DNA from 3 places in the Glutamicibacter sp. GQ173 genome. Region 2 is predicted to be linked to each of the others. Evidence: riboswitches for the same ligand, from Rfam matches in the RefSeq annotation. Region 2 holds a riboswitch; each other region holds the start of a gene.
The links. Region 2 has a riboswitch for S-adenosylmethionine ahead of AC6CHO_RS15015 (OsmC family protein). Riboswitches for the same ligand answer to the same signal wherever they lie in the genome.

Region 1 (4,070 bases), on a different contig from region 2:
GCCAATCTGTATTTGGGAGGCCTGGGCAGGCCGAGGGGAAGTCGTTGCGTCAATCATGCAGGGTGATTCTTGATATCAGGTAACTCGATATAACTATGGATTCATATAGACTCTGGCTATGGTTCAGGGAACAAATGGCTTGACACTGCAGCAGCTGCGCTATTTCGTGGCGGTGGCCTCCGAGGGATCCATCTCCGCCGCCGCCGACCTGATTTACGTCGCGCAGCCCAGCATGTCGGCGGCGATGAAGGAACTTGAATCCCGGGTGGGACGCACCTTGCTGATGCGCTCGGCCAGGGGAGTGACGCTCACCGCCGAAGGCGCAGAATTCCTCGGCTACGCCCGGCAGGTGCTCGAGCAGGTGGAGCTTCTTGAGCACCGCTACCTCGGCCGCCCCGCCGCCAGGCGGCTGCTGGGCGTCTCCACCCAGCACTACTCCTTTGCTGTGGATGCCTTTGTGCGCATGGTCCAGGCCAGCGGCGCCGAGGAATACCAGTTTTCGCTGCGCGAGACCCGCACCGAAGAAATCATCGAGGACGTGCGCACGCTGCGCAGCGACATCGGGATTCTCTACCTCAACGACTTCAACCGGAAGGTCATCGACAAGCTGCTGCGCGAATCCCGGCTGGTCTTCCACCCGCTGTTCCTGGCCGACCCGCACATCTTCATCTCGCGCAGCAACCCGCTGGCCACCCGAAGCCAGGTCACGCTCGAAGACCTCGAAGACCTGCCGCGGCTGACCTTCGACCAGGGAGCGAATAATTCCTTCTACTTCGCCGAGGAGGTGCTCTCCACCCGCTCCAGCCAACGCGAAATCCAGGTCTCGGACCGCGCCACGATCTTCAACCTCATGATCGGCCTGGGCGGGTACACGATTTCCACCGGCATCATCAGCGACGAGCTGGATCCCTCCATCGTCGCCATCCCGCTGGCGATCGAGGAGCGCATCGAGATCGGCTGGATCGGCCACGCCGCGATCCCGCTCACCGACCAGGCCCAGCGCTATCTGCAAGAAGTCCGCACCGTGGTCGCCAGCTTCGGCGTCGAGGTGCTCGGCTGAGCCGCCCCAGGCGTAACTCTCGGTCATCGAGCGCCGGTCCATCGTCACAAACTTCCAGCAGAACCCCTAAATCGCAACCAATCAGCCCAAAAGCTCGCGTCATAAAGTGATGCCAGCCACCGCGTCATCATGACAACGAGAAGTCATATGAAGCCTGGCGGCCTTGTATGAAGCGCAGGGCTGTTGGCCGCTTGCGCCGTCTGCGAGCCATGGTCAACCATGGAAGAACAACAAACCATCAAGAGCGACTAAGAGATCTGGCTCGTTGACGTCGCAGCAACCATCGGGAAACCGAAAGGTGCTAATGCCAGGAACGATGGAGCAGTTCCGAACGCGCTTTCGCGCTGTGCTTCGTGCCTTTGCACGATGCCTAATCGGTGCACTCCCTCGCAGAGAATCGAGGAGGAGCTATGAGCCAAGGAACCGACGCGGTCCACGCCGGATATCGCCCGAGCGGAGACTTCCGCCCGATGCTGCCGCCGCTGCACAATTCCGCAGCCTACCAATTCCAGTCGCATGCCGAGGCGATCGAGAAGTTCGCGCTGCGCCAGGCCGGTTTCACATACTCGCGCACCGGCAACCCCACCGTCTCGATTCTCGAGCAGCGCGTGGCCGCGCTGGAAGGCGGAGCCCAGGCGGTAGCCACCGCCACCGGCCAGTCCGCCGTGGCCTTGTCCCTGCTGGCTCTGACCCAGGGACCCAAGCACATCGTGGCCTCCTCCTCGCTCTACGGCGGCACCGTGGACCTGTTCACCGACACCTTTGCCGACTTCGGCATCCGCATCAGCTTTGTGGATCAGGCCGATCCCACCGCCTGGGCCGGCGCCATCGAAGAGGACACCCGCGCCTTCTTCCTGGAGTCCGTGTCCAACCCGCTGTGCACCGTGGCCGATCTGCCCGCCATCGCGGCGATCGCCCACGAGCACAACATCCCGGTGGTGGTCGACAACACCCTGGCCACCCCGCTGAATGTGCGGCCGCTGGACTTCGGCGCGGACATCGTGGTGCACTCGGCCACCAAGGGCCTGGCCGGACACGGTTCTGTTTTGGGCGGGATCGTCGTGGACTCGGGCAAATTCGACTTCTCCGACACCGCCCGCTGGCCGCAGATCGCCGCACCGCGGGTGCGGCTGAACAACACCTCGCTGCTCGAACGCCACGGATCCGCTGCCTACGCGATGCTGGTGCGCTCCAAATTCCTGCACGATTTGGGCCCGACCCTGGCCCCGGCCAGCGCCCAGGGGATCCTCGCCGGCATCGAAACCCTGCCGGTGCGCGCCGCCCATGTGCAGCGCAGCGTCACCACGCTGATCGGCGAACTCCTGGCGCACCCGGGCATTGTGGCCATCCACCACCCCTCGCTGTCCACCCACCCGAGCCACGAGCTGGCCAAGAAGATCACGCCCAAGGGCACCGGCTGCGTGCTGGCCATCGAGCTGGCCCACCCCACACTGGTCTCCCCGCTGATCGACGGGCTCAAGCTGATTTCGCTGGCCGCCAATGTGGGGGACACCCGCACCATGATTTCGCACCCGGCCACCATGACCCACTGCCGGCTCTCCGAGCAGCAGCTGGCCGCCGCCGGGCTGAACACTTCCACCCTGCGGCTCTCGGTCGGCCTGGAAGACCCCGCCGACCTGCTCGCAGATCTCACCGGGGCACTGGATCACGCCCTGGCCCAGGCCCTGGCCCCGCAAACCCAAGGAGCATGAGATGACCGGCTTCAACACCCAGGCCGTGCACGCCGGCCAGCCCAAGGACCCGCACACCGGCGCCGTGGTCCCGCCGATCTACCAGACCAGCACCTTCATCCAGGACGGCATCAACGTGCTGCGCTCCGGACACGAATACTCCCGCGGCTCGAATCCCACCCGCGACGGGTTCCAGGACCAGCTCACCGCGCTGGAAGGCGGGGCCGCCGGATTCGCCTTCGCCTCGGGCATCGCCGCCGAAGACGCGCTGCTGCGCGCGGTGCTCGAACCGGGCGACCACATCATCCTCGGGGCCGATGGCTACGGCGGCACCAACCGGCTGATCTCCAAGCTGCACAGCAAGTGGGGGATCACCTCCTCGGCGGTGGACATCACCAGCCTGGACTCGGTGCGCGCCGCGGTGCGCCCGAACACCGCTCTGCTCTGGGTGGAGACGCCCTCCAACCCGCTGCTGGGCATCGCCGACCTGGCCGGCTGGGCTGCCATCGCCCGCGAGCACGGCGCCCTGCTGGTGGTGGACAACACCTTCGCCACTCCTTATCTACAGCGCCCGCTGGATTTTGGCGCCCACGCGGTGGTCCACTCCACCACCAAATACATCGGCGGGCACTCCGATGTGCTCGGCGGAGCGGTCATCGTGGCCGACCACTTCTTCCGCGGGCAAACACTGGCCGAAGCGGTGGGCTACCAGCAGTTCGCCGGGGGAGCGGTGGCCGGCCCGCAGGATTCCTATCTGGCCGCCCGCGGGCTGAAAACCCTGGGCCTGCGCATGGAGCGCCACTGCGCCTCGGCCAGCACCCTGGCCCGCTGGCTCGATGCGCAGCCCGAGGTCACCCGGGTCTACTACCCGGGGCTGGAACACCACCCGGGCCATGCGCTGGCCGCACGCCAGCAGCGCGGATTTGGCGGGATCGTCTCGCTGGCCCTGGAAGATGAGGCCGCCGCCCGTGCCTTCGCCCAGTCCATGGAGTACTTCCAGCTTTCGGTCTCCTTGGGCGGGGTGGAATCCCTGGTCTGCTACCCGCGCGAAATGACCCACGCCTCGCTGATCGGCACCGAGCTGGAAATCCCGGCCAACCTGGTCCGCCTCTCGGTGGGCATCGAAGAGGTCGAGGATCTGATCGCCGACCTCGAACGTGGCCTGGCTGCTGCCCGGGAGGCCCGGCCTGCACGCCAACCTGCCACGGTGCGCGAGAAGGCCCTGGAAAACGCCTGATAACTTCGAACCGCAAAGATCGGGCGGCGCGCCCCTTCCCTGGAGAATAGTAGTTGGGGAAGGGTGGAATCATGATCGGAAT
Region 2 (4,070 bases):
TCTTTGAAGGCGTTTTGACCGCCCAGCAACCCGGGAGCAGCCATCGAAACCAGAGCCCACAGTTCCATCAGGTTATTTTCCATCGGGGTGCCGGTGACCACGAATTTGCATGGAACCGGCAGCTGCCGAGCTTGCTTGTACCCCTTGGAAGTATGATTCTTTAGCTGTTGCGCCTCATCCATGATCATGACGGAGAAGCCGGCGGCTTCGAATTCCTCATAGGACAGCCGGAAGATCGTATAGCTGGTCACGATCAGCTGGGCATCGCCCAACTGATCAGCTACTGTTTGGCCGGCTTTCTTGGCTGTCGAGGTAATGCCCCGCGTTTTGAGGTTCGGGGTGAATCGGTGGGCTTCATTGATCCAGTTGCCTACGACCGACGTCGGAGCCAGGACGAGGAACTTCTGATCTGGATTCTCAAGGCGGGCCTGTTCGAGACAAGCCAGCAATTGGACGGTCTTGCCCAGCCCCATGTCATCTGCGAGTACCCCGCCCAACGAGTGGGTACGCAGGAAATTCAACCATGAAAGCCCCTGTTCCTGGTATGGGCGAAGGTTCGCTTTGAAGCTTTCGGGAAGCTCCACCATTTGAAGTTCTTCACCGCGGCTGAGCTCATTCATGTTCTGCAACCACTGGCTATGCTGGGCTTCGATGATGCCCAGATCCAGCAGCTCGTGCCACCAGTCAATGCTTAGCTTGTGGACTCGAATCGTATTGCCTTCGACTTTGCCTAGTTCGCCAGCTTCTGCGATCAGCTGGCGCAGTTGCGCGAAGTCTTCACTCGCAATGGGAATGACCGTCATGTCTTCAAGGACCAGGTAATCCAATCGCAGAGTGAGTGCTGCCAGCAACAACGCGAAGGGCACCTTGATGTCATCGATGGTGACTTCGACCGTTAGATCAAACCAGTCGCCGGAGTTTTCACCTGCCTCGATAGAGACTGTTGCCGGCGTATCAAGGATCCGATATCTAGGCAGCTGATTCTGCGCTTCGATGAGAATATCTGGGTGCTCTTCAAGTAACGGCAGGGTGTAGACCATGAAGTCGATGGACTCATCGATGGTCAATTCACGATCCTCGTAAATCCCCTGGGAGTTCACCTGACCCAACGCCGAGTCGTCACCCAATTTGTCCTTGATTGAAGCCAGGATCTCTTTTTCGACGCTGCGCTGCTTGGTCGCTTTGGGCGCGTACTTCCACGAATAGTGCAGGTTCACCGTTTCGGCAGTGCTGGAAACTCGCAGCCGCAACACCGGGCGAGGAGGCTCGGGAATGACGTAAGAAACGTCAGCGCTTTTCAGAGGTGCCAATGCCCTCATGCGATCCAGGTGAGAATCTTCGAATCGTTGGACGTCGGTTGACGGAATGAACTGCACACCAGAAGCGATAAAGGTCGCCAGCTCGCCCGAAACGGGCTCGGCAAATTCGGCTAGTCCCCAGTCCTTGGATTTCTCCAGCGGTTTCGACGAATACGCCAAAAGAGTTGGCGGGTTGCCGATAGGCAATAAGTGAGTGTGCTCCTCTTCAGGTCCTCTGAGGATGCCTTCTACCGTCAACCCGTTCTCGCCGCGACGCATATCCAGGTAGGCCTGAGCCTGTACCTCGCTGAAGTTCACTTCAGCTTTGCCCGAAGTAGCACCATTGATGATCGCTACGCCAGCGTCCCGAAGCTCTCCAAATGCGGCTATCAAGTCCTTGCCGGGCACTTCCATCAAGGAAATCCAGTCCTTGGCTTCCCAGAAATGGCCATACTTCTGCTTTTCTGCGTGCTCTCGCATACGGTTCAGTTCAATTACGGCTCGGCGCTGTTCCCTAGGGAAATGTTCGTCAAAGGCTACTGATTTCCAGCTCACACCGGACTGCACCCAAGGACTCTTGCTTCCCCGCTTAGCTGGGCGCGCTTGAAGAGTCAGCAGGTCGTCGCCACCATACCGAGGCGTTCTGAGAATCTTCAGGATCAGACCCAAAGGTTCTTCAATAATGTCTATTTCGTCCTGGGGCACCGGCAACAGTCGGTTAAGGTTTCGCTCCCACTGAGGTACTGCATTGCGACGCCACGCGTATGGGTCCGATTCGACGTCAGAAACGATCAGTGGATCATCCTCGTCACTGAGGACCTCTAGGAGTAAAGCCGCCACCTCTGCGCAGCTATTTTCGGAAGGATGCCCTGAGCAAAATCCTTCAAATTCAATGCGATCCCCCGCAATGTGGAAATTCGCCACCACTTCGAGACCTGCGACCAGGCCGGTGACGCCTGAACTGCCAACCCTTTGGTATCGGTCAACGTCTTGAACGAGACCCGCTTTGTGATACATCCGTCCAGCACGAAGTTCATCGTCAGACACCAATAAGTCCAGAGAGCCAAAGTTCAGCTGGAATTCCATCATCGCCATCCAAAAGTAGTGCGTTAGAGCGGATTGCTACCCTCCATCCTATCGATGCATAGGGACAAGACAGCCATGACGAAACGTTAAGTGGATACTTTACCGAGCCCGCTGTTAGCGGATAAAAAGGAACTACTGAATCACGAGTTCCACTCATCAAGGCCCTGGCTGAGTGGACGGCAACCCTTGAGCCATTGTGCGGGGTGCCCCAGGTGACGATTCGACGCATCTTGAAATCCAAGATCGTAAACGATGGCGCCCCCTGCGCCAGAAAGGGGATGACTCCCCCATGTCTCACGCAACAGCAAAACTCTCAGTAGCCGAGGACCGTTCACAGCGCCTTCAAGAAGCAGGTGCAGGTTGGGGCGAACGGATTTCCGCCGCACCGCATAGCGCCGCGTTGACCTTTACGGTCCAGGGCGAAGGCTTTGATTCGGTTGCCAGCAATATCCGCGCCGGCAAGCACACCTTCACCGTGGACGAACCGGCAGCGCTCGGTGGCAGCGACATCGCGGCCAGCCCAGTGGAATACGCGTTGGCGGCCTTGGTCTCCTGCCAGGTAGTGGTCTATCGGCTCTACGCTGAGAACCTGGGAATCCAGGTTGACGATGTCCAGATCACCGCCGACGGGCAGCTCGACGTCCGCGGGCTCTTCGGCATCGATCCTTCCATCCGACCCGGATTCTCTTCGGTGGATCTGAAGGTGCAGATTGCTGGCCCGGAATCCGCCGAACGCTACGAGGAATTGCGCCAGGCAGTAGATACACACTGCCCGGTGCTTGACCTCTTCGCCAACCCGGTGCCGGTCACCACCTCGGTGCAGCTGATCGAAGCCAGCTAGCCCAAGCTGGATACAGCAATGCACTGTGGCGGCCATTGATATTAATGGCCGCCACAGTGCACTTTGCGCCTAGGGAAAACTACTGTTCCAGGAAGTTGAGCAGCACCTTGCCCGAGGTCGAGGAGTCCTTGGCGGTTTCAAAGGCTTCAAGTCCATCGGCTACCGGGAACTCATGGGTGACGGCTGCCCCGATCTGCAGGGAGCCGTCGGCCAGGGCTTCGAGCACCTGATCGATTTCGCCGTTGAAGCGGAAGGATCCGACTAGTTCCAGTTCCCGAGTGATAGCCAGTGAAATCAGCGCAGGCTGTTCGCCGGAGGGCAGCAATCCGACCATGACGACGCGCCCGCCGCGCACCGCACCGCGGACCGCTGATGCTAAGCCGCGGTAGTTGCCGCTGGCCTCGATCACCACATCCGCGTTGACTTTGGCGATGGCCTCCTGGTCATCGGCGCGCAGGGTGGAGGTGGCGCCCAGTTCCCGGGCGATGGCCAGTGGCTTCTCGTGCATATCCACTGCGATGATCTCGCTGGCACCGGCACGCTTGAGCACTGCCACCGCGAGCGCGCCGATGGGGCCGGCGCCAATGACCAGGGCCTTTTTGCCTGAGACATCTCCGGCACGCGAGACTGCATGCCACGCCACCGCTGCCGGTTCGGCCAGTGCGGCGTCGCGCAGCGAGAGTCCCCCAGGCAGTTCGCGCAGCATGCGCGTTGGCAGGTTCACTTCACGGGCAAAAGCGCCTTCGGTATGCGGGTAGCGGGCGGCCGAGCCGAGGTAGGTGCAGCCCGGGGAAAGGTTCGGGCGATCTGCCGGGTATGGTTCCCCGGTGTCCACGGGGGTTGCC
Region 3 (4,070 bases), on a different contig from region 2:
ACCGCGGCCACCACCACATTGACCTTTTCAAGCCGAGCCAGTGCGGCGCCCAGCGATTCGTAGCCACGAGCCACGTCATGGCTCATCAGCGCCTCGGTGAGCAGCAGGTAGCTGTTGGCATCAAAACGATTCACCAGCTTGGCCGCCTGGTGATCCAGGTAGCTTTCCACCTGGTAGCGTCCGCGCGGGCCGTCGAACTGGCCGGCAGGCTGCTCGCCGGGCTGCGCGGCCCGGCCAAAGCGGGCCTGGAGCTCGGCCTCGGAACGATAGGTGATGTGCGCCAGGCGCCGGGCCAGGCCCAGGCCCTCATCCGGCCGCGCACCGCTGGAGTAGTAGTCGCCGCCGTTGAAGTTCGGATCCAGCCGGATGGACTGGGTCTGCACCTGGGCAAAGGCGATCTGTTCCGCGGTGGCCTGGGCGCACGAGGCCATCACCACCAGGTTCTTGACCTGTTCGGGGAACTCGACGGCGAATTCCAAGGCGCGCGCCCCGCCCATCGACCCGCCAATCACCGCATGCCAGGAGGTGATGCCCAGCAATTGTGCGAGGCGCGCTTCGAGGCGCACCGCGTCCTTGATGGTGACAAAGGGGAAGCGCGATCCATAGGGCACGCCATGCTCGTCGGGCGACGACGGGCCGGTGGAACCATTGCAGCCGCCGATCATGTTCACGGCGAGAACGAAGTACTTGCTGGTATCGATGGTGGCCCCGGGGCCGACAAACCCGTCCCACCAGCCGGCACTGCGCGAATCGCCCTGGGCGACGTGGGCGTCGCCGGTCAGCGCATGCATCACCAGCACGGCGTTGGAGCCGTCGGCATCGAGGGTGCCCCAGCTTTCGTAGGCCAGCTCTACCTGTGGCAGGTAGCCGCCGAATTCGAAGTGGTGCCCGCCGACGGCCCTGCGGCGCATCATGCCGTCCCGGCCCTCGGCAAGCTGCGGTTCTTCGGTGGTTGCAATGGATGCCATGTCTAGAGGGTTTCCTGCAATTCCTTGTTCGCCCCGTCCGATTCGCCCAGGGCGGCAACAGCGTTGAAGCCCAGTTCCAGGTCGGCCAGGATGTCCTTGATATTTTCCAGGCCCACGCTGATGCGGACCAGTCCCGGGCTCACCCCGGCGGCGATCTGGTCGGCCTCGGAAAGCTGCGCATGGGTGGTGGAGGCCGGGTGGATAGCCAGCGAGCGGACATCGCCGATGTTGGCCACGTGGGAGTGCAGCTCAAGCGCGTCCACAAACGCCTGGCCGGCAGCCGCGCCGCCTGCCAGTTCGAAGGCGATGATCGAGCCGGCGCCGTGATCGCTGTACTTCTTGGCGCGCTCGAACCAAGGCGAGGAGGCCAGGCCGGCATAGGCGACCTTCTGCACCTCGGCGCGGGCTTCGAGCCAGCTGGCGGCCTCGCGCGCATTTTCGCCATGGCGCTCGATGCGCAGGGACAGGGTTTCCAGCCCCTGGGCGATCAGGAAGGCATTGAATGGGGAGACTGAGGCGCCCAGGTCGCGCAGCAGCTGCACGCGCGCCTTGAGGATGTAGGCCAGGTTGGCACCGAGAATGCCGTTCACGCCCAGATCGCGGGCGAACACCAGGCCGTTGTAGGACTCGTCCGGGGTGTTGAAGCCCGGGAAGCGCTCCGGGTCCTGGGCGAAGTCGAAGTTGCCCGAGTCCACGATCACCCCGGCGATCGCATTGCCGTGCCCGCCCAGGAACTTGGTGGCCGAGTGGATGACGATGTCGGCGCCGAATTCGATCGGGCGAATCAGGTACGGGGTGGCCAGGGTGTTGTCCACCAGCAGCGGCACGCCATTTTCGTGGGCGATCTTGGCGACTTCCTCGATGTCCAGCACGTCCTGGCGCGGGTTGGAAATGGTTTCGCCGAAGAAGGCCTTGGTGTTCGGGCGGACCGCGTCGCGCCAGTCCTGCAGGTTATCCGGGTCGGCCACAAAGGTGACCTCGATGCCCAGGCGCTTGAGCGTGTGCTTGAGCAGGTTCTGGGTTCCGCCATAGAGGCTGGGGCTGGCCACCAGGTGGTCGCCGGCTTCGGCCAGGTTCAGGATCGCGAAGGTGGTGGCTGCCTGGCCCGAGGAGAGCAGCAGGGCCCCCACGCCGCCCTCCAGATCGGCGATCCGGGTTTCCACCGCGTCGGTGGTCGGGTTGCCGATGCGGGTGTAGATCGGTTCCAGCTCCTGCAGCGCGAAGCGCGCGGCAGCGCTCTGCGCGGTCGGGAAGACAAAGGAAGTGGTCTGGAAGATCGGCAAGGCCCGCGCGCCGGTGGCGGGATCCGGGGTCTGCCCGGAGTGGATCTGACGGGTTTCAAATGACCAGTTGCTGCTCATGGTTTCCTCCAAAATAGTTCATGCGACTTTGGGGGTAGACCACTGAGAAGACACCGAGAGGAAAGACCTCGCCACGAAGCCTTCCAGGGTTACCCGCGCTTGTCCCCAGCTGCCTTGTGCACCTGGGGGCCAGGTCTTCACCCGGGGCACCCCACCGCGGTTGGAGGGTTGCCGCCCAGTAAGCCGGGGCTTGTTACTGGGACTCATGACCTGTTTCCAGTGTGCCCGAAAACCGAAGATTTTTGCAATGCGGGCACCGCACAATGGTCTCAATCGGTCATATTTCACATCCATGGCGCTTTTGCCGCAGGGAATTCGATTCCATCAAAAACCTTAGGGTCGCCTAAGTAGAGACTGCGGTCACATGTTGTCATGATGGGCACATGATGAGGCTAGATCACGTTAGTTATGCCTGTGGCCCGGATGGGCTGCTGCCAACCGCGCAAAGAATCTCCGAGTCGCTCGGCCTGGAATTCGTCAAGGGAGGCGTGCATCCCAGGTTCGGGACACGCAATGTCATCTTCCCGCTCAAGCATGGCCAGTACCTCGAAGTGGTCGAGGTGCTCAACCACCCGGCCAGCGACAAGGCCCCCTTCGGCCAGGCGGTGCGGGCCCGTTCGGAGCTCGGCGGCGGCTGGATGGGCTGGTGCGTTTCGGTGGACGATCTATCCAGCGCCGAAGACCGCCTGGGCCGCAAGTCGGTTCCGGGCAACCGAAAATTCCCCGACGGCCGCGAGCTGACTTGGCAGCAGATCGGCATCAAGGGCCTGATCGCCGACCCGCAGTGCCCCTACCTGATCTCGTGGGACGAGGAAGCCAAGGACCTGCATCCTTCCAAGGCCCTGGAGCCGACCGGGGCGATCAGCGAGATCTCGATCGCCGGTTCGCGCGATCGGGTCCTGGAATGGCTGGGCCAGCCCCAGAACGTGCACCTCGGCGCGGTGACCATGGACTACCAGGCGCCCAATGGCACCCCGGGCATCTTGTCGGTGACCTTTGAAACGCAGAACGGACCGGTAGTGTTGTAGCCGGTTCGCAGCAAGCTGCCGGCAGGCGGGGACAATGGCGTCCCCGCCTGCCTCTTTTTATGCGCCGGCATCCAGTCGCCGGCCCAGGACCACGACGTGCTGGTCTTCAAATCCCAGCCGCTCATAAAAGCCGCGCACCGCGGTATTCTCCTCGCGCACCATCAGCTGCACCTTGGGCACGCCGCGCTGGGCGAGCCACGCGCTCGCGGCTTGGACCATCTGGGCGCCCAGTCCGCTGCCCTGCCACCGCGGGTCCACGGCCAGGTAGTAGAGCCAGCCGCGGTGCCCATCATGGCCAGCCATCACGGTGGCGAGGACTTCTTCCTCCTCGATCATGGCCAGCACCGTCGAGGTAGAGGTTTCCAAGGCTCGAAGGGCATCGGCGCAGGGGTCGTTCCACGGCCGGGTCAGCCCGGTGGCCTCCCAGAGCGCAACGGCTTCGGGAATCTGCTGCGCAGCCAGCTGAGAAATCTTCATTCCTGCAGTCTAGCCGCGCTAGCTGCCGATCCCGATCGCCGGTCCGATCAGGGCATATCCGACAAAGCCGATGGCGTCGAGCATAAAGTGCGCGATCACCAGCGGCATCACCCGCCCGTACTTGTGGTAGGCCCAGCCGAAGACCACGCCCATGAGCATATTGCCGATCATCGGCCCCGCGCCCTGGTACAGGTGGTAGCTGCCGCGGATCACCGCCGAGGCGATGATGGTGGTCC

Region 1: linked by a shared signal. The riboswitch ahead of AC6CHO_RS12390 (O-acetylhomoserine aminocarboxypropyltransferase/cysteine synthase family protein) and the one ahead of AC6CHO_RS15015 (OsmC family protein) in region 2 are both predicted to bind S-adenosylmethionine.
Region 3: linked by a shared signal. The riboswitch ahead of AC6CHO_RS10680 (bifunctional o-acetylhomoserine/o-acetylserine sulfhydrylase) and the one ahead of AC6CHO_RS15015 (OsmC family protein) in region 2 are both predicted to bind S-adenosylmethionine.

What each region holds. Positions count from the first base shown of each region.
Region 1 covers NZ_JCAXDT010000007.1:111,912-115,981, reverse strand. Annotated here, with positions in the region: gene AC6CHO_RS12395 (LysR family transcriptional regulator) at 119-1,060, shown strand; SAM riboswitch class I at 1,293-1,383, shown strand; gene AC6CHO_RS12390 (O-acetylhomoserine aminocarboxypropyltransferase/cysteine synthase family protein) at 1,471-2,772, shown strand; gene AC6CHO_RS12385 (cystathionine gamma-synthase) at 2,774-3,988, shown strand; gene AC6CHO_RS12380 (AraC family transcriptional regulator) at 4,060-4,070, shown strand, end outside.
Region 2 covers NZ_JCAXDT010000009.1:167,132-171,201, forward strand. Annotated here, with positions in the region: gene AC6CHO_RS15010 (DEAD/DEAH box helicase) at 1-1,778, opposite strand, end outside; SAM riboswitch class IV at 2,523-2,642, shown strand; gene AC6CHO_RS15015 (OsmC family protein) at 2,674-3,225, shown strand; gene AC6CHO_RS15020 (L-idonate 5-dehydrogenase) at 3,305-4,070, opposite strand, start outside.
Region 3 covers NZ_JCAXDT010000006.1:15,584-19,653, reverse strand. Annotated here, with positions in the region: gene metX (homoserine O-acetyltransferase MetX) at 1-968, opposite strand, end outside; gene AC6CHO_RS10680 (bifunctional o-acetylhomoserine/o-acetylserine sulfhydrylase) at 971-2,329, opposite strand; SAM riboswitch class IV at 2,420-2,540, opposite strand; gene AC6CHO_RS10675 (VOC family protein) at 2,713-3,357, shown strand; gene AC6CHO_RS10670 (GNAT family acetyltransferase) at 3,415-3,834, opposite strand; gene AC6CHO_RS10665 (CPBP family intramembrane glutamic endopeptidase) at 3,853-4,070, opposite strand, start outside.